DNA from 3 places in the Pseudomonas sp. NPDC087358 genome. Region 3 is predicted to be linked to each of the others. Evidence: predicted binding sites of a transcription regulator. Region 3 holds the regulator's gene; each other region holds the start of a gene.
The links. Region 3 encodes sigma-54, which starts transcription at its own class of promoters, with help from an activator protein. Its sites were predicted from a motif close to ANTGGCATNNANNTTGCTNT; they were not measured.
Positions count from the first base shown of each region.

Region 1: a site for sigma-54 is predicted at 4,714-4,733, ahead of ACI2KS_RS09615 (sigma 54-interacting transcriptional regulator). Genes of this name have one in related genera too.
Region 2: a site for sigma-54 is predicted at 3,455-3,474, ahead of flgB (flagellar basal body rod protein FlgB). Genes of this name have one in related genera too.

Region 1 is NZ_JBJDOA010000003.1:615,507-622,827, forward strand. It holds gene ACI2KS_RS09590 (ATP-binding protein) at 1-898, shown strand, start outside; gene ACI2KS_RS09595 (VWA domain-containing protein) at 916-1,557, shown strand; gene ACI2KS_RS09600 (MFS transporter) at 1,663-2,904, opposite strand; gene ACI2KS_RS09605 (zinc-dependent alcohol dehydrogenase family protein) at 3,012-4,001, opposite strand; gene ACI2KS_RS09610 (hypothetical protein) at 4,163-4,429, opposite strand; gene ACI2KS_RS09615 (sigma 54-interacting transcriptional regulator) at 4,821-6,137, shown strand; gene ACI2KS_RS09620 (AAA family ATPase) at 6,257-6,790, opposite strand; gene pnuC (nicotinamide riboside transporter PnuC) at 6,799-7,321, opposite strand, start outside.
Region 2 is NZ_JBJDOA010000003.1:24,293-31,613, reverse strand. It holds gene ACI2KS_RS07020 (flagellar hook protein FlgE) at 1-232, opposite strand, end outside; gene flgE (flagellar hook protein FlgE) at 500-1,816, opposite strand; gene ACI2KS_RS07010 (flagellar hook assembly protein FlgD) at 1,845-2,540, opposite strand; gene flgC (flagellar basal body rod protein FlgC) at 2,556-2,999, opposite strand; gene flgB (flagellar basal body rod protein FlgB) at 3,003-3,410, opposite strand; gene ACI2KS_RS06995 (methyltransferase domain-containing protein) at 3,777-6,524, opposite strand; gene cheR (protein-glutamate O-methyltransferase CheR) at 6,909-7,321, opposite strand, start outside.
Region 3 is NZ_JBJDOA010000002.1:235,665-242,985, reverse strand. It holds gene ACI2KS_RS04725 (ATP-binding cassette domain-containing protein) at 1-222, opposite strand, end outside; gene ACI2KS_RS04720 (KpsF/GutQ family sugar-phosphate isomerase) at 535-1,509, shown strand; gene ACI2KS_RS04715 (KdsC family phosphatase) at 1,510-2,043, shown strand; gene lptC (LPS export ABC transporter periplasmic protein LptC) at 2,054-2,626, shown strand; gene lptA (lipopolysaccharide transport periplasmic protein LptA) at 2,613-3,161, shown strand; gene lptB (LPS export ABC transporter ATP-binding protein) at 3,161-3,886, shown strand; gene ACI2KS_RS04695 (RNA polymerase factor sigma-54) at 4,076-5,569, shown strand; gene hpf (ribosome hibernation-promoting factor, HPF/YfiA family) at 5,647-5,955, shown strand; gene ptsN (PTS IIA-like nitrogen regulatory protein PtsN) at 5,967-6,431, shown strand; gene rapZ (RNase adapter RapZ) at 6,434-7,291, shown strand; gene ACI2KS_RS04675 (HPr family phosphocarrier protein) at 7,308-7,321, shown strand, end outside.

The DNA.
Region 1 (7,321 bases), on a different contig from region 3:
GCCGCGTGGCATGGCCAAGTCCACCCTGGCACGGGGCCTGGCCGATCTGCTGGCCAGTGGGCAGTTCGTCACCCTGCCGCTGGGCGCCACCGAAGAGCGCCTGATCGGCACGCTGGACCTGGACGCGGCGCTGGGCGAGGGGCGTGCAAGCTTCTCGCCCGGCGTGCTGGCCAAGGCCGATGGCGGTGTGCTGTATGTCGACGAGGTCAATCTGCTGCCTGACCACCTGGTGGACTTGCTACTGGACGTTGCAGCCAGCGGGGTCAATCTGGTGGAGCGCGACGGTATTTCCCATCGCCACCCGGCGCGTTTCGTGTTGATCGGCACCATGAACCCGGAAGAAGGCGAACTGCGTCCGCAGCTGCTCGATCGCTTTGGCCTCAACGTCGCGCTGAGCGGGCAGACCTTGCCCCGGCAGCGCGGACAGATCATTCGCCGCCGACTGGATTTTGATGCCGATCCCCAAGCGTTCTGCCAGTTGTGGGCGCCTGAGCAATTGACCTTGAAGGCCCGCTGCGAGACGGCGCGCGGCTTGCTCGCGGGCATCGAACTGGATGACCAGAGTCTGGCAATCATCACCGAGCGCTGCTTTGCCGCCGGCGTGGATGGCTTGCGTGCCGATCTGGTCTGGTTGCGTGCGGCGCGGGCCCATGCCGCCTGGCGCGGCGCGTCGGCCATCTGCGAGGACGATATCGACGCCGTGGCCGACTTCGCCCTGCGTCACCGGCGCCGCGAAGCCCAGCCGCCGCAGCCGCCGGCACCTGCCACAGCCGATCATCCGACACAACCGCAGCCCCAGGCCTCTGGGCAAGGCGAGGGCAGTTGGGGCGAAATGCCCGCGCAGCCGGTGCCCACCGGCGCTCGTCGTGACGTGCCGAGCTGGCCAAAAAAGCCCTAGGCATTCGCCCTCGCCATATGACGGGGGCGAATGCCAACCCCCGCCCGGGCACACTCAATGGCGGCAAAAGCGGTGCAGCGCGCTCCGGGATCGAGGGTGCCGTCGCCTGGTTGCCGACATTACTGCGCGGCCGCCCTCAGCGCCGTGCAGATCTGGTTCACCAGCCCAGAACCCATCGCGCGCAAACGCTGTGGCTGGTGATCGTCGACGCGTCGGCCTCGACCCGTCGCCATCAGGCGTTGAGTCAGGCCAAGGGTCTGCTCGCCCAGTTGTTCGACGATGCGTATCGGCAGCGCGCGCGACTGGCCTTGCTTACCGCCAGCGGCGCCAGTGCACACTGGCAACATCACGGCCTGAAAGCCGGAGCGGCGCTGCAGCCGTGGCTCCAGGCCCTGGGCGCTGGTGGCGGAACGCCGTTGTTCGATGCGATCAGCCAGGCTGGCGAATGGCTGGTCAAACGGCGCAAGCGCTACCCGGCAGAAGTGCAGCGGGTGGTGATCGTGACGGATGGCCGGGTCAAGGATATGCCCGTCTGCGAACCGTTCCACTGCCCAAGCCTGCTGATCGACATCGAGCAGGGGCCGATCAGGCTGGGCAGGGCGAACCAGATCGCCCGCCGGCTGGAGGCTGAATACCGCCATATCGATGAGATGAGATGAGATGTCGCTGCTGCGTTTTTGACCAGTGGCGCGAGTGAACCCGCGATCGGCGAGGGCTTTCGTCCATCGCCTCCTACGTCCGCAGCAACGCTCAGACACCCGCGCTCAACGCTGTAACTTCTCGATCAAGCGATCCTGGCCAAAACCGAAGGTCGCCATCACCACCAGTCCCAGCAACCCCAGCAGCGCACCGAAAAACAGCGTCTGGGCGATGCCGTAGCCGTCGACGATGACGCCACCGAGCAACGAGCCCGAGGCGATGGCGACCTGAAACGTGGTCACCAGCATCGCCGAACTGGCTTCGGCAAGCCTGGGCGAGGTCAGTTGCATCCAGGTGCTCAAGGCGAGCGGGATGGCACCGTAGGCCACGCCCCAGACCAGCACTGCGGCGCCGACGCCAAGGTCATTGCCGACCACGAAGGGCAGCGACACCAGGGCCAGCAACATCAGCCCCACGGCAGCGCCCAGAGACAGCTGCAGATGGCGGGTGACGCTGGCCGATACCATGAAGTTGGCGAGCATGCCGAGCAGGCCGAAACCGAGCAGGGTCAGGGTGATGGTCCCGGCGCTGAAGCCTGCCCGTTGCACCAGAAACGGCGCGATGTAGGTGTAGGAGGCAAAATGCGCAGCGATGATCAGACCCATCAGCAGGATGCTGCGCTGAGTGCTGTTCTTGCTCACGTAACGCAGCAGGGTCTTGACCTGCAGGCTTTCGTTGGCTTGCAGCGAAGGCAGGGTGACGAATTGCGCTGCCAGGGCCGCTAGCGCCAGTGCGGCGGTGGCCAGAAACGATGCCCGCCAGGAAAGCAGCGTACTGATGAAGGTGCCCAAGGGCACGCCCAATACGGTGGCGAAGGTAATGCCGGCGAAGATGATCGCTGTCGCCTTGGCCGCCTTGTCCGGGGTCACCAGACGCCCGGCAGCCGCGATGGCGATCGCCCAGAACCCGCCAAGAGCGACCCCCAGCAATCCGCGTCCGAGCAGCATGGTCAGCAGATCAGGCGCCAGGGCACTGATCAGGTTGGACGCGACCAGCAACATGGCCAGCAGTATCAGCAGGTGACGACGATTGACCTTGCCTGCGCCGATCATCATGGTCGGTGCCGACAGCGCGGCGATGATGCCCGGGATGGTCACCATCAGACCGGCCGTGCCGTCGGAGACGCTCAACTCCCTGGCGATCTGCGGCAGCACCCCGACAGGCAGATATTCGGTGGTGACAAAGGCGAAAGCGCCAAGGGCCACGGAGAACACCGACAGCCACTGGCGCGGGGTCGAGGCGGCCATCTCGGTTGCCTCGGCGGCGCAGGACATCCCGGCAGTTGAATCTGTTTGGACAGTACTCATTACGTTGCCTCGCAAATAGCGTGTTTTCAGGCGTCCACACACGCGCATCGCTGCTGCCTGGTCGGCAACAGGGCGCGTTGGGCGAAGCTGAAGAAAGAGGGGGGTGGTCAGTCGACCAGGACCACGATCCGACCCAGGTGCTGGCTTTTTTCCAGATAGTGATGCGCTTGCACCATTTCATCGAACGTGAACGTTTTCTCGATGATGGGTTTCAGTGCACCCGACTCCAGCCCTTGAGAGATGAACTCGACGGCCTTCTTCTGGCTGTCCGGGTGGGTCGTGACCTCGAACAGGTTGTAGCCGCGGATGATCGGCTTGCGCGCGATTACCTCGAGAATGGGCAGCGGTGTGACATCCGTGCTCAGGCCGCCGTAGACGAACACGGTGCCACCAACTTGCAGGGCTGAGATCAGTTTTGGAAAGTTCGCGCCGCCGACCGGCTCAAGGATGATCTGCGCACCCTTGCCATCGGTGATCTTCATCACCTCGGCGACCAGGTCCTGTTCCTCGGTGGCAATCACGTACTGCGCCCCGGCATCGAGCAGTTGCTGGCGTTTTTCGCCGGTGCGGGTCAGGGCCACGGATACCGCGCCCATCATGTTGACCATCTGGATGCTGCCTACGCCCACGCTGCTTGAGGCGGCGTTGATCAATACCGTGTCGTTGGCCTTGAGCAGCCCGGTGGCGATCAATGCGCCATAAGGCGTGATGTAGGGGTTCCAGATGGACACGGCCTGCTCGAACGACAGCGTCGGCAGGTGCTTGACCACGGCGTGGGCAGGGGCAAGGACTTCCTCGCCGTACATGCCGTAGTCATTCAGGGAAAACGAGGGGATGGTGCTGACTGCATCGCCCGGCTTGACGTGGGTGACCCCGGCGCCAACGCAAGTGACGATGCCGGCGCTTTCGTAACCCAGCCGTGCCGGCAGATTGACCGGCTCGACATAGGCACCTTGTCGCCACATGGATTCGGCACGGTTCAGACCGATGGCTTTGACCCGGATCAGCACTTCGTTGTCGGCAGGCAGTTGCGCGCCGACTTCCTGATACTGCAAAACCTCGGGCGCGCCATACCGTTCAAATTTAATGATTCGCATGATGTGTGCTCTTTAAGGTAAGTAAGTTTCGCGCCCGAACCGATCGTTCGATGGCGGTCTACTTGTTGACCGTCAGAGTAATGCACATCCTGTTCGGCAAAAATCGTCCAGACCTCCGAACACTCAGGACAAAAGTTCTGCAATGAGTGTTCGCATCAAGCTCAGGCCGGCATGGTCCATGGCTCCAGGCTGTAGCCCTCACCGCTGATTTCTGCGCGTGCCTGTTCCAGAAACTGCGCCAGCTGTTTCGGATCGCAATAGGCGCTGCTGGGGATCTGTTTGCGCCCGATACGGGTGCTGGTGCGGTCGACGACGGTTAGGCTCAGTTCGCCGTTGCCGTCCTGTGGGGCCCAGGCCACGCACTGGAAGGGTTCGAAGGCGTGTCCGGCGATCAGCAAGGCTTCATTAAAGCGCAAAGGGGCGTTCATGGAGTGTCCTCAAGTGCCCGTATCAATTCAGTCACCGGCGGCGGGCTTCCCGTTCGGTTGGATACTTGTACTGATGACCCGCGCCGGGGGTGAAGTCACAACGGATTTGCATTTTTTGTGATTAATTTGTCGATTGCCGATGTTTTAAACCCGCTGTCCGGCGTTTTTTTCAGGGTATTGGGAGTGTTACGGCAGTGATTCACTCGCCTGATTACCGCTTTAGTGCGTTTTGCCCAAGCCTAAGCACTATTTGATCTTAGCCTTATAGATAATCGGTACAAGGGGGTGTCAAAAAACTTGCTAATGTACCCATCAAGGTCTCCAAGACACTGTTTCTAAAAATGTTTTTCCTCCAGAAAGTTAGTTGAATCTTGGCGCCAAGGAATTACTCATGCATGAACTGGCATCGATCCGCCGCCTGTTAATTGTCGAACCCTGTGACGAATGCCTGCGTTTGATCCCGGGCCTGCGCATCGCAGGATGGGAGGTTGACAGCTGCCCGTTGGAATCGGCGGCGTCTCGCTCGTGTGACGTGGGATTGATTCGCCTGCTGCCCCAGCATTTCGAGCAGCCCCAGCTGATCAAGGACCTGATCACCCGCAGCAACACCGAATGGATAGCGGTGCTGACGGCTGATGACCTGCGCCGTGAGCTGATTGGCGACTTTGTCTGCGAGTGGTTCTTCGACTTTCACACCCTGCCGTTCGATGTCGCCCGAGTGCAGGTCACCCTGGGACGTGCCTACGGCATGGCGCGCTTGCGCGCCCAGGGCTCGAGTTACGGCAGCGGGCCGGAACACGAGATGCTCGGCGAGAGCAGGCCGATTCGTGAGCTGCGCAGGTTGCTGACCAAACTGGCGCCGACCGAGTCACCGGTGCTGATCCGGGGCGAGACCGGCACCGGCAAGGAGTTGGTGGCGCGCACACTGCATATGCAGTCCCAGCGGCGGCTTCGCCCGTTTGTCTCGATCAATTGCGGTGCCATAGGCGAGCATCAACTGCAGGCCGCATTGTTCGGTTATGAGGATGAGGGCGCCAATGGTCGGCAACGCAAGCGCGGGCGCATCGAAGCGGCCAACGGCGGCACCTTGTTTCTTGACGAGATAGGCGACCTGCCGCTGGATGTGCAGGCCAACCTGCTGCGCTTTCTTCAGGATCGGCACATCGACGTTGGCGCAGAACGCATTGCGGTCGACGTGCGCATTCTTGCGGCCACCCATGTGGACCTGGAAGCGGCGATTCGCAAGAAGCATTTTCGCGAAGACTTGTATTACCGGCTCAATGTACTGCAGGTCGGTACCGCGCCGCTGCGCGAGCGGCACGGTGATCTGGCGTTGCTGGCCAACCATTTCGCACATTTCTACAGTCGGGAAACCGGCCGTCGTCCGCGCAATTTCAGTCAGGACGCGCTGGTCGCCATGGGCAAACACGACTGGCCGGGCAACGTCCGCGAACTGGAAAACCGTGTGCGTCGGGGGCTGGTGTTGGCCGAAGGACGGCAGATCGAGGCGTTTGACCTGGGCTTGCTGGGCGAGGAGGAAATCAGTTCAAGCATGGGCACGCTGGATGAATACAAATGCCGGGCAGAGCGCCAGGCGCTGTGCGATGTACTGACCCGCCATAGCGATAACCTCAGCGTTGCGGCCAAGGTGCTGGGCATTTCCCGGCCAACGTTCTATCGGTTGCTGCACAAGCACCAGATTCGCTGAGGGCGCCCGATCCGGATGGCTGTGTAGCCGCCCGGCTTGCCGGCGGTATCGATTTCACCAGGCTGGCCTGGCAAGCCGTGCTGCCAGGGGGGTGTGCGGCACGCTCTGCTGTTTATCCATCAACCGGCATCGATCCGAAGCAGCGCTTCAACTGCCTCGAACGCCCGCTCCATGCGGTAGCTCCAGCTTCCTTCGATCACCTCGTAGCGCTGCCCATGTCGGTCGAGCCAGTCCCGACTGGCATCGAAAAATGCCTGCCGCTCGCCCAGCTGTGGCTGACAACGCTGGCCATCGCTGACCCAGTCCACGCCCTGGGGCGAGAGCAACAGGTGCAGGTCGTAACGGCGCGCCGCGAGTTCCTGGGTCAACCATGGCGGGCAGTCACCGAACAGTGTGCGGCTCCATAGCATGTTGCTCAGCAGGTGCGTATCGAGGATCAGCAAGTGCGGCGCCCGGGCGCGTGCAGCGTCCTCCCAGGCCAGTTGGCCGCGGGCGATGGCAGGGATATCGGCATAACAGGTGTCACGTTGCTCGTGGTCGATGAAGTGACGCACGTACTCACCGACCAGCTCGCCGCCGAAGCGCTGCTGGATGTGCCCTGCCAGCCAGCTCTTGCCACTGGATTCGGGGCCTGCCAACATCAGAACCTTCATCGCCGGCTTCAGCGCGCCAGCGCCGGATCGGCGCGCCAGTCACGCCAGCCCTGCACGGCAAGCAGGGTGAACAGCGCATACAGGGCGGCGGTCAGGTACAGCGCCTTATAGAGGAACAGGCCGACGAAAATCACGTCCAGGACAATCCACAAGGGCCAGCACTGCACGCGTTTCTGCGCCATCCATACCTGCGCCACCAGGCTGAAACCGGTCAGGGCCGCATCGAGCCAGGGTTGCGCGGCATCGGTGAAGTGCGCCATGGCCGCACCGAGAATCAGGCTCACCACCGCGCCGACGGCCAGGCTCAGACTCAGGGCGCCGGCGTCCAGCGACGTCACGCTGCGACCCTCCAGGGCGGCGCCGCGCCGGGTCCATTGCCACCAGCCATACAGCTGCAGCACCGCGTACACCACTTGCAGCAGCATGTCCGAGTACAGCTTCACGTCGAAGAAGATCCAGGTATAGAGCAGCACCATCACCAGCCCCACAGGCCAGCACCAGGGGTTCTGTTTGACTGTCAGCCAGACGGCA
Region 2 (7,321 bases), on a different contig from region 3:
CCTGGCTGGACACCGCGCCGCCGGGGGCAAAATCCTGCGAGACATTGGCCACCTGCACGCCGTCGCCGACCGCGTTGCGGTTGCCACCGAGCATGGAGGAGGAATACAGCGCGGAAAACTCCGCCCGCGATGATTTGAAACCTGCGGTGCCGACGTTGGCGATGTTGTTGCCCGCCACTTCCATTCGTTTATGCGCGGCGTTCAATCCTGATACGGCGATGTTGAATGACATGAACACTCCCTGCGTCGTGGGCCACGACACGTTCGTCAATGCATTGATTTATCGCAGGCAAACGAAGGCGATCGAACGAACTTATTCAATGGCCGGTATTTGTCAGCGAACTTGATTCTCGCATTGACGAAAGTAGGAAGTTTCTAGTTATGAAGTGGGATGCCTCTGCAAGTTTTACCCCGCGCCAGAGGCCTTTTTCGCCGTTGGGCAGGCATAAAAAAGCCCCTGCGAAGAGGGGCTCGATGACAGCAAATCAACTGACCGTTATCAGGCCATCTGGATCGTGGTCTGCATGATGGTGCTTTCAGTCGAAATGGTTTTCGCATTCGCCTGATAGTTGCTTTGCGCCTTGATCAGTTCAACCAGCTCACCGGTCAGGTCGACGTTGGATTCTTCCAGCGCCGATCCGGTAAGGGATCCCAGCGTACCCGACTCCGGCGCGCCGGTGACAGGGATACCCGAGGCGTAGGTTTCACGCCATGCGGTACCGCCCGCCGGGGCCAGACCCTGAACGTTGGCGAAGGTGGTCAGGGCCACCTGGCCGATCACTTTGGACTGACCGTTGGTGTAGGTGGCGAACAGATTACCGCCGGAGTCAACGTTCATCGCGCTGATCTGGCCGGTGTAGTTACCGTCCTGACTCTTGGAGATCGCACCGCCGGCAGCGTTGGTCTGCGTGGTGGCAAGCATGTCCAGCTTCATATCCTTGGAGTCAGCGCCGTTGGCTACCCAGGTCGTGCCGGTGCTGTCGGTCTTGCTCTGCGCCGGTTTCCAGCCAACGATGGTCATCGTGTTGTCGTCGTTGACCGTGATATTGGCGGTGGTGGTGGTGATCGGCTTGAGGTTGCCCGCGCCGTCGAACTCCAGCTGGGTGGCATCAGGCACTACCGGGTCGGTACCCGGAGCGCTGATGTTGCGGCCGTCGATCAGCGAGTACATGGTCCAGGAGTTGGTATCCGTCTTGCGGAAGTACTGGGACAAGGTGTGCTCGTTACCCTGGCTGTCGTAGATCGGGGTGCTGAACGTCGAGGTGTAGGTGCTGGTGTCGGCCGGGTCGAAGTCGGCACCGGTCACGATGGCCTTGGAGGAGTCCAGGTTCGAGGCGATGGAGATCGAGCCGGTCGCTTTCGGCGCCATGTTCGAGGTGTCGACCTTGAGGTTGGTCAGTACACCGGTCATCACGTTGCCGTTGGCATCGGTGGAATAACCCTGCAGGTTGCTGCCGTTGGTGTCGACGATGTTGCCCGAGGTATCGGTGTGGAAGTTACCGGCGCGGGTGTACAGCTTCTCGCCGTTGTTGCTCATCATGAAGAAGCCGTTGCCGTTGATCGCCAGATCAAGGTCACGGCCGGTGCCGGTGGTCAGCGCACCCTGGGTGAACTGCTGGGTCACCGCTGCGGTATAGACGCCGCTGCCGACGTTGGTGCCGCCGGAAGTGCCGCGAATCGATTGCGAGTACTGGTCGGCGAACTCCGCACGGGAGGACTTGAAGCCGACAGTGGCGACGTTGGCAATGTTGTTGCCGGTAACGTCCAGGCTTTTGTTCGCTGCGTAGAGCCCACTAAGACCGATATTGAAAGACATGTTTCACTCCTGCGCCGTCTGGTCGGCTCTAGATTCCGATTTGTTGAACTTTGGACAAGGCAAGGTTGGTGCCGTCGGCCAGGTTGAGCGTCATGCTGGTACCCGCCGAGCCCATGGTGACGCTGGAAACGGTCGCAGGCAGGTAGGTGGTCAAGCCAGTAGCCGTGCCGTCGAGGCTGCCTTTGGCGATGAAGCTGTAGTTACCGGATGCAAGGGTTTCACCCGAGTCATCCTTGCCGTCCCAGGTGAAGCTGGCGTTGCCGGCCTTCTGCTCGCCCAGGTCCAAGGTACGTACGGTGGTGCCGGTACTGTCCACGACTTGCACCGTGGTGACGGTACTGGTCGATGGCACGACTGCCTGACCGGTCATGCCCTTGGTGGTATCGACGTTGGTCGAACCCGAATCGACGATCACCGAGTGGCCTACCAGCGACGAGGCTTGCAGCGCCTGGGAAGACTGGTACATGCCGCCAATCGCATCGACCGAGGTGCTGAGGTTCTGCATGGTTTCCAGGCTGCTGAACTGCGCCAGCTGGGCAACGAATTCACTGTTGTCCTGTGGATCCAGCGGGTTCTGGTTCTGCATCTGGGTGACCAGCAACTGCAGGAACGAATCCTTGCCCAGGCTGCTGGCACCGGTGGTGCTGTCGCCGGTCTTGCCGGAGGTCACCGTCTGCAGCGACTTGAGGTAGTCGCTGGTGGTGTCGTTGGTTACGGTCGTCATTGCTCGCGCCCCTTATCACTGACCCAGGGTCAGGACCTTCTGCATCATTGTTTTCGCGGTGTTCATGATGTCCGCGTTGGTCTGGAACGACCGGCTGGCCGAAATCATGTCTGCCATTTCATTGACGACGTTGACGTTCGGGTAATAGACGTAGCCGTTCTTGTCGGCCGCCGGGTGGTTTGGCTCGTAACGTGCTTCCAGGTTGGACTGGTCTTCGACGATGCCGGAAACCTGCACGCCGGTACCGGCCTGCCCCTGGTCATCGAACAGCGAAGCGCTGCCGCCGGACTCCTGGCCCTGGAACACGGTGGCGAACACCGGGTGCCGGGCGCGATAAGTCTTGTCCATGCTGGAGGACACTGTTTCGGCGTTGGCGATGTTACTGGCCACGGTGTTGAGGCGAGTGTTCTGCGCACTCATGCCGCTACCGGCAATATTGAAAACACTGGATAGAGACATGGATTACTCTCCGCGCAGGGCTGCAACCAGCCCTTTGAACTTACTGTTGAGCAAAGTGAAGCTGGCCTGAAAGCCAATGGCGTTCTCGGCGTAGTTGGCACTCTCGACTTGAGAATCGACGGTGTTCTGGTCCAGCGAGGGCTGGGACGGTGTGCGATACAACAGACTCGCGTCGCCGTCGGTCATGCCTTGCGCTTCGATATGATTGCTGTTGGTCATATTCAGCGCGAAGGTGCCGTTGGTGGTCTTGTCGCTCTGGGCAGCCAGCACCTTGGAAAAATCCAGGTCGCGCGCCTTGTAGTTAGGCGTGTCGGCGTTGGTGATGTTGTTGGCCAGCACTTCTGCACGTTGAGCGCGGAAATTCAGCGCTTTCTCGTGGATACCCAGTGCGTTGTCAAAACTGATGCTCATGTCGGGAAACCTTTACCGGTTGACCAGATGTTCGTGACAGAGACATAGCAAGCCTCGTGCCATATTCATATATCCCCATATTCCGGGGCTTTCAGGGCAACCGGCAATGAGCCATGCCAGAAAAGCGGCAAGTGATTTCCGCTGATGGGGAGGCAAGCGGCAATCGGCGTGCCGTTTTTTTGCCGTCGCCGCTTGCCACTCGCCGCCTCGGGCCGATCACTTCCCGGAAAACGACGGCGGTCTTCTGGAGGCGAAAAAAAACGCCTGATGCAGTGCATCAGGCGTTGATGTTTTTGCGTCACGCCCCCTGGGGCTCAACCTCCACCGAAGACTGCCGCCCCGCCGTGCGCTGCCTCGACAGGGGCGTTACTGGCGCAGCGCATAAAGCTCCATCTGGGCTTTGTAGCGGTTCGCAACGGCAAAATCGAGCACGGCGAAGCCGTTGTCGTTCAACAGTGCGACGAGCCGGTCGCGACTGAAGTTGTGGTAGTGCTCGATTTCCAGCCAGTAGGGGTTGGCTTTGTGCGCATCCATGATTTTCCAGCTTGAAGAGGTCAGATCGGGCAGGCTGATCACCATCACCCCGCCAGGGCGGAGGAGTTGCGCGGCCTTGCGCACAGCCTGATTGGGGTCAGCAATATGCGCGAGAACATCCATCAGGGACAAAACGTCGAACACAGCCTCGAACTGCAGGGTCATGAAGTCATCTTGCTTGGCATTGAAGCCCAGGCCCTGGATCTGGCTGACCGACTCGCCACGCACATCCAGACCCATTGCCGAAAACCCGTAATCGGCGGCGGTCATGAGCAGCGCCCCATCGCCGCAGCCGACGTCCAGCCATAACGGCGCAGCGGCCTGTTGGTGCAACGCGCCGAAGCCGCCGAGCAACCCCATGACCCTGTCCACCACAGGCGCCCAGACCGCCCGCTTGTTGTCATGGGAGTCGACGGATAGATCGAGCTGCCCGGCGCCGGCATTGCGGAAGACTTCTGCCAGACCCGACTCTGTCCAGTAGTGACGGGTATGCACATGCCCGCACGCTGGGCATTGCATCCATTCAATCGATTGCGGCAACGGCTCATGCCACAGCGGATGCGTGGTGCAGGCGGCGTAACCCAGCGTTGTGCTTGCGCCCTCGCACAGCGGGCAGGCCGAAAAGGATTCTTGCAGTGGCAGCGCACAGTCAACCGTGTCAGGTTCAACGGCCGGCTTGGCTTCGACCGGCCCGCCGTCCGGCACATCGATATGCTCACCCTTCACGCCGACGCGATGCTGGCGGGTCATCATCTCGATGGCTGTTTCGAAATCACGGGTAAAACGCAGCGTATCGAACAGCGGAGTCGTCAGCCGATTGGCGGCGACCTTTTCCCGCAGTGCCCCGCGATAGTCGGCGTCGGTGCCGATGCGCCGGGCGATGCGGACCATATCGTCATGGTCGGCGCCCACCAGCTCCGGCAGTTCGATGGCGTTGAGCAGGCTTTCGCTGACCCGCGAACAGAAGTGCTCGCCGCGGGCGGTAATCACCGGCACGCTGGCCCAGAGTGCGTCCGATGTCGTGGTGTGACCATTGCAGACCAGCGTGTCGAGGACCGCATCGGCCAGTTGCAGACGGGCAAGGTGATCCTGGGGCGCGGCAAACGGCGCGAAGATCAATCGCTGCGGATCGATGCCTGCCAGCGATGCGTGACGTGTCAGGTGGGTGATGGCCGCGTCGCACTGGCCGAGTAACCAGAGCACGCTGTCTGGCACTTGCGCCAGCACCCTCAACCACACCGAGAAGCTGGTGCGGTCGATCTTGTAGGACTGGTTGAACGCGCCGAACACCACTTTGTCGTCCGGCAAGCCGTTGGCGGCGCGGGTGGCCGGCTGGGCCGCGGCGCTGCGTTTGCGGTCGTTGCACTGGTAGGAGTGGGGCAGACGACAGAATGCCTCGGGGTAATAAGGCGTGCTGCTGTCCGGCGTGACGAAGCGGTCCGAAACAATGTAGTCGATGTCGGGGCTCGCGGCACTGCCCGGATAGCCCAGGTAGGCGACCTGCAGCGGCGTCGGCCGGTAGGCCAGGATGCCGGGCCGACCGCCTCCGGTGTAGAGCTTCAGATCGAACAGGATGTCCAGCTGATCGGCTGCGATTCGCTCGGCGGCCTGTTGGTCGCTCATGGCGTGAATGGGCACGTGATGCTCGATGGCATCGATGAAGCGTTGTCGATATTCGGAGACATCGAACGCGCTGTAATCGTAGGCGAATACCTCGAAGCGTTCCCGGTCGTGCGACTCGAAAAGCCCGGCCATCAAGTGCATGGTCGCGTGGTTGCGCAAATCACAGGATACGTAGCCAACACGAATGCGCTTGCCCGGGCGCGGCGCTGCAACGGGGCTGGGCAAAGGCTCGACCCTGGGCACCATGCGCTTGACGTAGGCCTGGGTCACCCCCAGATTGCGCGCCTCGTCCGTGCACCAGGTAAGGTGCGTCAGCGGGTATTCCTGCGGCAGATCGAACGCCGCCTGGTCGTACCAGGTGCCGATCTTCTGCTGCAGAGCCTCGACCCATTCCCACTCACAGGTGAAGCGAGCCGGTACCAGCGCTGCGCCGATCACCGCCGGGGCGTCAGGCGCCAGCTCGATGATCTTCTTGAAGGCATTGGACGATTCCTCATAACAGTCATTGCTCTGCAGCAGCAATGCCGCATGCGTCAGCAGCCTTGGGTTGACGCTGAGGGACAGTTGCAGGCGGGCGAACTCGATACCCTCTTGCTGGCGATTGGCGTTGAAATAGGTGGTAATCAGCGCGTCCAGCACTTCATCGCTGTCGGGTGTCTGTTCATGGGCCTTGAGCAGGCATTGCAAGGCGTCGTCGGTGGTGCGCATGGCGGCCAGCAGCACGCCCGCGGCAAGCCAGTTGCGGGCGCCGGCGCCCTTCTCGGCCGCGAGCTTGAAAGCCACTACCGCTTCGTCAAAGCGTGCGCACAGTCGCAAGGCCTCGGCTCTGAGCCCGAGCAAGGCAGGCTGCTGCGGCTCCTGCTCCAGCAGTCGGTCAAGTTCGGGCAGGGCCTGGTGAGCATGGCCGCCGTTGATCTGAGCGAGCAGCGCCTCAAGGCGCCCTTCCTGAATCGTCATAGTGATAAGTTTTCAAAAAAATGATCGCAGTATCGCGACAAAGACATCCAGCGATGTCCGGTGTTGGAAAAAAATCAACCGATGGATCAGAGGGTGCCCTTCACGCGGCGCAGCTGCAACTGATCCTCAATGAGCCCATCAGGGTGCGTGCATCAACCGGGCAGGCATCATCACCCCCAGGCGCCGGGTCATCCCGAATACCTTATCGGCTTGGCAAATTGATACTTTAGACAGGCGCACGTCAGCCGCCGGGCTTGAACATCCCGTGGCCGGGGTTGTGGCGTTTTGGGAAAAACCTGCCTGCGTTGCCTGCCGGAAAATCCGCCACAGGCACGAAAAATCCCGCCGAAGCGGGATTTTTTCAAGCTTGGATCAACACCCGATTTACTTGGCCTGATAGATGATGCCGGGACTGCACTGAACCATCTGATAGTGATCAGGCAGACCGTTCAACGCCTCCGACGCGCCCAGGAACAGATAACCGCCAGGCTTGAGCGTTGAATGGATGCGCAGAAGGATGTCCTTCTTCACATCCGCCGAGAAGTAGATCAGCACGTTGCGGCAGAACACGATGTCGAACTTGCCCAGCGCCGCGTAGCTGTCGAGCAGGTTGAACGAACGGAACTCCACGCGGTTCTTGATCGGCGCCTTGATCGTCCAGCGACCAGGGGTTTTCTGGTCGAAGAAACGCTGCAGGCGGTCAGGCGACAAACCACGGCCAATGGCCAGGCTGTCGTACTCACCGGTCTTGCAGTTGTTGAGCATGCTGCCGGACAAATCCGTGGCGACGATCTGCG
Region 3 (7,321 bases):
CTTGGGCAGGTTCTGGCCATTGACCCAGACCTCGCCACTGCTCGGGCGCAGCTGTGCTCCCATCAAGCGCAGCAACGTGGTCTTGCCACTGCCGGACGGCCCCATGATGCCAGTGACTTTGCCCCGGGGAATACGGATGTCTACATTGTTGAAGATGCTGCGCGTACCGCGTTTGAAGGACAAACCCTTCAATTCGACCGCGTAGGCGTTATCGGCACTCATCTAAACTCCTTGCGATGCAGCCTGTCTCTCAGATGCCGCGTCCTTGACGAACGACACACTGTCTGGAGGGGCCGAACAAGCGGCGAACTATAACACCGCTGTCGTGCGCCGCCAAAGCTCCAACTTGGCCAGTCGCAGTCAGGGTTAAATATTTCAGCATCAGTGGAAATTTCCTGCGTTACGTGCGGCTTCTTCCTGGCAACAGCTGAAGGACTGGCGAACTCTATAAACAAACAGCTGCGATGAAGCGTGAGGGATTTCAACATTGCCGTTATAATCGCCGCCTTTTCACCGGACCGACCCTTTCTTGACATGACCAACGCCCGCGACCTGATTCAATCGGCACAGTGCACCATCCGCCTTGAAATAGAAGCTGTGGAAGGCCTGCTCGCGCATATCGATGCAGATTTCGTCAGCGCCTGCGAGATGATTCTCGCCAGTCAAGGCCGGGTGGTCGTGGTCGGTATGGGCAAGTCCGGGCATATCGGCAAAAAGATCGCCGCAACGTTGGCCAGCACCGGCACGCCCGCGTTCTTCGTGCACCCGGCCGAAGCCAGTCATGGCGACATGGGCATGATCACCGGCGCCGATGTCATTCTCGCCCTGTCCAACTCAGGCACCACCGCGGAAATCGTGACCCTGCTGCCGCTGATCAAGCGCCTGGGGATCAAGTTGATCAGCCTCACCGGCAACCCGGATTCGACACTGGCCAAAGCCGCCGACGTGAGCCTCAATGCACGCGTGGAAAAGGAAGCCTGCCCGTTGAACCTGGCACCGACCTCCTCCACCACTGCGGCGCTGGTCATGGGCGATGCCCTGGCCGTAGCCCTGCTGGACGCGCGCGGCTTTACCGCCGAAGATTTCGCATTCTCCCACCCCGGTGGTGCGCTGGGCCGCCGCTTGCTGCTCAAGGTCGAGCATGTGATGCACTCCGGCGGCGAGCTGCCCCAGGTCGCCCGCGGCACCCCGCTTCGCGACTCGCTGATGGAAATGACCCGCAAAGGCCTGGGCATGACGGCAGTGGTCGAAACCGACGGACGCCTGGCCGGGATCTTCACCGACGGCGACTTGCGTCGCACACTGGACCGCGACATCGACCTGCGCCTGGCCACCATCGATGAAGTCATGACCGTCCACGGCAAGACCGTACGCTCGGAAATGCTTGCGGCCGAAGCGCTGAAAATCATGGAAGACAACAAAATTGGCGCGTTGATCGTGGTCGACGAGAACGATCGCCCGGTGGGCGCGTTCAACCTTCAAGACCTGTTGCGTGCAGGAGTGATGTAAATGAGCGTCGATATGAACGAACTGATGCAACGCGGCAAACTTATAAAGCTGGCGGTCTTCGACGTCGACGGCGTGCTGACCGATGGCCGACTGTATTTCCTCGAAGACGGCAGCGAATTCAAGACCTTCAACACCCTGGATGGCCAAGGCATCAAAATGCTGATCAATTCCGGCGTTGCCACGGCCATCATCAGCGGCCGCAAAACGCCGGTGGTCGAGCGTCGCGCCAAGAACCTCGGCATCGCCCATCTGTATCAGGGACGCGAAGACAAACTCGTCGTTCTGGACGAGCTGTTGCAGCAACTCAATCTAAGCTATGAACAGGTCGCTTATCTGGGTGACGACCTGCCTGATCTGCCAGTGATCCGCCGCGTCGGCCTGGGCATGGCGGTCGCCAACGCTGCCGGGTTCGTCCGTCAGCATGCCCACGGCACCACCCAGGCACGGGGCGGCGAAGGCGCGGCCCGGGAATTCTGCGAGTTGATCCTGAACGCTCAGGGCAACCTCGAAGCGGCTCACGCCGCCTACTTATAGAAGTGCATTTATGCTGAGCAAGAGATTTAGAACCTTCCTGATCTTCGGTGTGCTGGCGTTGCTGCTGGCGGCCGCCGGGTACTGGAACATCAGCCCGGAAAGCTTCATGGACCAGCCAAAGGCAGCCGTGGATGAAAGCGCTATCGATTATTATGCGATCAACGCCCACAGCATTCAGTACCTGCCCGACGGCGCCATGCAGTACGACATGACCGCCGACAAGGTTGAACATCTCAAGGCTACCGACGTCACGTTGATGACCACGCCGGTGCTGCAGATGTTTCGTGGCTCGACCTACCCCTGGCACGTGCAGAGTGTGCGCGCCGAGGTCTCCCCCGGCGGTGATCATGTCGAGCTGATCGACTCCGTACGAATCAACCGCACTGACGAAAAGAACCGCGCCACTATCATTACCAGCAGCCGTATGACCGTATTCCCTCAGAAGCAATATGCGGAAACCGCTCAACCCGTTAGAATCGACGGCTTTAACGGTGTGAGCACCGGCACGGGTATGAAAGCCTATCTAAAAGAAAGCAGGATACACCTGCTATCGAACGCAAGAGGACAGTATGAGGCTCCTTAAAACCCTCCCTATTTTGCTCGGCCTGGGCGCAGCACTGGGAAGCGTGAGCGCCTGGGCTCTTCCGAACGATCAGGATCAGCCTATCCGCATTCAGGCCGACGATGCTCAGCTGGACGACAAGCAAGGCGTCGCCACCTATACGGGCAATGTGATCATTACCCAAGGTTCGATGAAGGTCACCGGCAACAAGGTAACCATGACCCGCACCGCTGCCGGCGACATCGATGTGGTGACCTCGGTAGGCAACCTGGCCTACTTCGAGCAGTTGCAGACTGCCGGTGACATCAAGCCTGTCCAGGGCTGGGGCGTCACTATCCAGTATCATGCGCCGCAAAACCGTATCGTACTGATCGACAAGGCCAAGGTAATCGACAAGGACAGCAACGTCACCCAGGGCGAGAAAATCGTCTATGACACGGTCCGCAAGCTGGCCAGCGCCGGCCGCGCCACTGGCAGCAAGGTGACTGAAAGCCGCCCTCGCGTCGACATGGTGATCCAGCCGAAAAAGAAAACCGACCAGCAGAAGGCCCAGTAATGGCAACGCTGAAAGCCCAACACCTGGCCAAGGCTTACAAGAGCCGCCAGGTCGTACGTGACGTCAGCCTGTCCATCGACAGCGGTCAGATCGTCGGCCTTCTGGGCCCCAACGGTGCTGGCAAGACCACCTGCTTCTATATGATCGTCGGCCTGGTCCAGGCCGATCAGGGTCGTGTATTGATCGATGATCTGGATGTCAGTCATCAGCCCATGCACGGCCGCGCCCGCGCAGGCATCGGCTATCTGCCTCAGGAAGCGTCGATCTTCCGCAAACTGTCGGTATCGGACAACATCATGGCCATCCTCGAGACCCGCAAGGAGCTCGACCGGGCCGGACGTCGCAAGGAACTGGAAAGCCTGCTTCAGGAGTTCCACATCACGCACATCCGCGACAACCTGGGCATGAGCCTTTCGGGTGGTGAGCGACGTCGCGTCGAAATCGCCCGCGCCTTGGCAACATCGCCCAAATTCATTCTGCTGGATGAACCGTTCGCGGGCGTCGACCCCATCTCCGTGGGCGACATCAAACAGATCATCTACCATCTCAAGGCCAAGGGCATCGGCGTCCTGATCACCGACCATAACGTCCGTGAGACGCTCGACATCTGCGAAACAGCCTATATCGTCAACGATGGCCAGCTGATCGCCGAAGGCGATGCCGAAACCATCCTGGCCAATCAACTGGTCAAGGAAGTGTATCTCGGCCACGAGTTCCGCCTGTAATCGGGCGATGACGCGGGGGTTGGCGGGCGAGCGCTGCATGAGCCTGATCGCCAACCTCGTAATAATTGTCATCACACCCTAGGCAAACACTCCGGTTTCAGGCATATAATTTGCTTAAGTTGGCGCCTCGGCGCCCTAGTAGTGGATGGCGCGCATATGCGCCGGCGAATAAGGTGTTAAGCCCCTGCCATGAAACCTTCGCTAGTCTTGAGAATGGGCCAGCAGCTGACGATGACACCGCAGCTGCAACAGGCCATCCGCTTGCTCCAATTGTCGACGCTGGATCTCCAACAGGAAATCCAGGAGGCGCTGGAGTCCAATCCTATGCTCGAACGCCAGGAAGAGGGCGACGATTTCGATAACGCCGACCCCATGGCCGACAACATCGAGCAAAAGCCCAACCCTGACGTTCAGGAACCGACCTACCAGGAATCCGCCCCAACCGTCGACAATCTGGAAGACGGCGAATGGAGCGAGCGCATTCCCAACGAGCTGCCCGTGGACACCGCATGGGAAGACGTCTACCAGACCAGCGCCAGCAGCCTTCCGAGCAACGACGACGATGAGTGGGACTTCACCACCCGGACATCGGTCGGCGAGAGCCTGCAAAGCCACCTGCTGTGGCAGCTGAACCTGGCGCCGATGTCCGACACCGATCGCCTGATCGCCGTGACGCTGATCGACTGCATCAATAATCAGGGTTACCTGGACGAATCGCTGGACGAACTGCTGGACGCCTTCGACCCGGAACTGGACATCGAGCTGGATGAAATCGAAGCGGTACTGCATCGGATTCAGCAATTCGAACCGGCGGGCATCGGTGCGCGCAACCTCAGCGAATGCCTGCTCCTGCAATTGCGCCAGCTTCCGGCCAAGACCAAATGGCTGGCCGAGGCTCAACGACTGGTTGCCGACTACATCGACCTGCTGGGTAGCCGTGATTACGCGCAACTGATGCGCCGCATGAAGCTCAAGGAAGATGACCTGCGCCAGGTCATCGAGCTGGTCCAGAGCCTCAACCCGCGCCCCGGTTCGCAAATCGAGTCGACCGAAGCCGAATACGTCGTGCCTGACGTGATCGTGCGCAAGCATAACGAGCGCTGGCTGGTGGAACTCAATCAGGAATCCGTGCCGCGCCTGCGGGTCAACCCGCAATACGCAGGCTTCGTGCGACGCGCCGATACCAGTGCCGACAACACCTTCATGCGCAATCAGTTGCAGGAGGCTCGCTGGTTCATCAAGAGCCTGCAAAGCCGCAACGAAACCCTGATGAAGGTCGCGACCCAGATCGTCGAGCATCAACGCGGGTTCCTCGAATACGGCGATGAGGCCATGAAGCCGCTGGTACTGCACGACATCGCAGAGGCGGTGGGCATGCACGAATCGACGATCTCCCGCGTGACCACGCAAAAATTCATGCATACCCCGCGTGGCATCTACGAACTGAAATACTTCTTTTCCAGCCACGTCAGCACCTCTGAAGGCGGTGAATGCTCGTCCACGGCCATCCGCGCGATCATCAAAAAACTGGTTGCCGCTGAAAATCAGAAAAAGCCGTTGAGTGACAGCAAGATCGCTGGTTTACTGGAGGCACAAGGCATTCAAGTGGCCCGTCGCACGGTCGCCAAGTACCGCGAATCCCTGGGAATCGCGCCGTCGAGCGAACGCAAGCGTTTGATGTAAGGGTCACGAGCCACAGCGTTCCAGTGGCAGGCAACCAAGCCTGCCTCTTAATGCACTGGCAATGAAGGAGAAGCTGTATGCAAGTCAACATCAGTGGACACCAGCTGGAAGTGACCGACCCTCTGCGCAACTACATCACCGAGAAGCTCGATCGCCTGGAGCGGCACTTCGACAAGATTACCAATGTGCAGGTGACCATGGAGGTCGAGAAGCTCAAACAGAAAATCGAAGCCACCCTGCATGTTCCGGGGGCCGAAGTGGTCGCCAACGCCGAACATGATGACATGTATGCAGCCATCGACTTGCTCACCGACAAGCTCGACCGCCAACTCAAAAAACATAAGGAAAAACAGCAGAGCCTGCTGCAAGGTGCCACTGCTCGTTGACACTTCCATCCATGATCCGACTTGAAAACATCCTGACCCCTGGCCGTTCCCCCGTGAACGTGCCAGGCGGCAGTAAGAAAGCCGTACTCGAAGAAATTGCCAAGTTGATTGGGCGAGAAGTCCCCGAGTTCGACCGTCAAACCGTCTATGAGAGCCTTGTCGCCCGCGAAAAGCTGGGTTCGACCGGCTTTGGCAACGGCATTGCCATTCCCCACTGCAGACTCAAGGGTTGCACCTCACCCGTCAGCGCCGTACTGCACCTTGAAAAACCCGTCGATTTCGACGCCATCGACGGCGCCCCTGTGGATCTGCTGTTCGTATTGCTCGTCCCCGAAGCAGCAACCGATGCGCACCTGGAGTTGCTGCGCCAGATCGCAAGCATGCTCGATCGGGCCGACGTTCGCGCCCAGTTGCGTGACGCCAAAAGCAGCGATGCGCTTTACAACGTCGTACTTGCTGCCCAGAACGGTCACTGATCATGCGCATGATCATCGTCAGCGGTCGCTCCGGCTCCGGCAAGAGTACAGCGCTCGATGTTCTCGAAGACAGCGGCTTCTATTGCGTAGATAACCTGCCGGCGGGCCTGCTCCCGGAGCTCGCCGAACGTGCGCTGATTCATACCGAACTTGCCGAGCCGTTGCTGGCGGTGTCCATAGACGCACGCAATCTGCCAAGCCACCTGACGCGTTTCCCGCGGATGCTTGAAGAGGTTCGCGATCGGCACATTCAGTGCGACGTACTGTTCCTGGATGCCGATGAGTCCACGTTGCTCAAGCGTTTCTCCGAAACTCGCCGCCGCCACCCACTGAGCAACGCCACTCGCTCGCTGGCCGAGGCGATACGCGATGAGAAAACCTTGCTCGGACCGATCATCGATCTTGCCGACCTGACCATCGATACGACGCACCTGAATCTGTACCAGTTGCGCGATACGCTCAAATTGCGCCTGCTCAACAAACCCGAGCCCGGCACAGCCTTCCTCATAGAGTCATTCGGCTTCAAGCGCGGGATGCCCGTGGATGCGGATCTGGTTTTCGATGTGCGCTGCCTGCCCAATCCATACTGGAAGCCTGAATTGCGCGACCAATCCGGGCTCGACCAACCGGTCGCCGAATACCTCGCTGCACAGCCCGATGTCGAAGAGATGTTCCAGGACATTGCCTCATACCTGACCAAGTGGCTGCCGCGCTTCGCCGCCAGCAACCGCGCCTATGTCACCATTGCCATTGGCTGCACCGGCGGACACCACCGCTCCGTCTACCTGACCGAACGCCTGGGTCAGGTCCTGCAACAATCGCTCAAGAACGTTCAGGTCCGCCACCGCGACCTAAGCTGAAAGGATCCCCTACGCGATGCCCGCTCACCA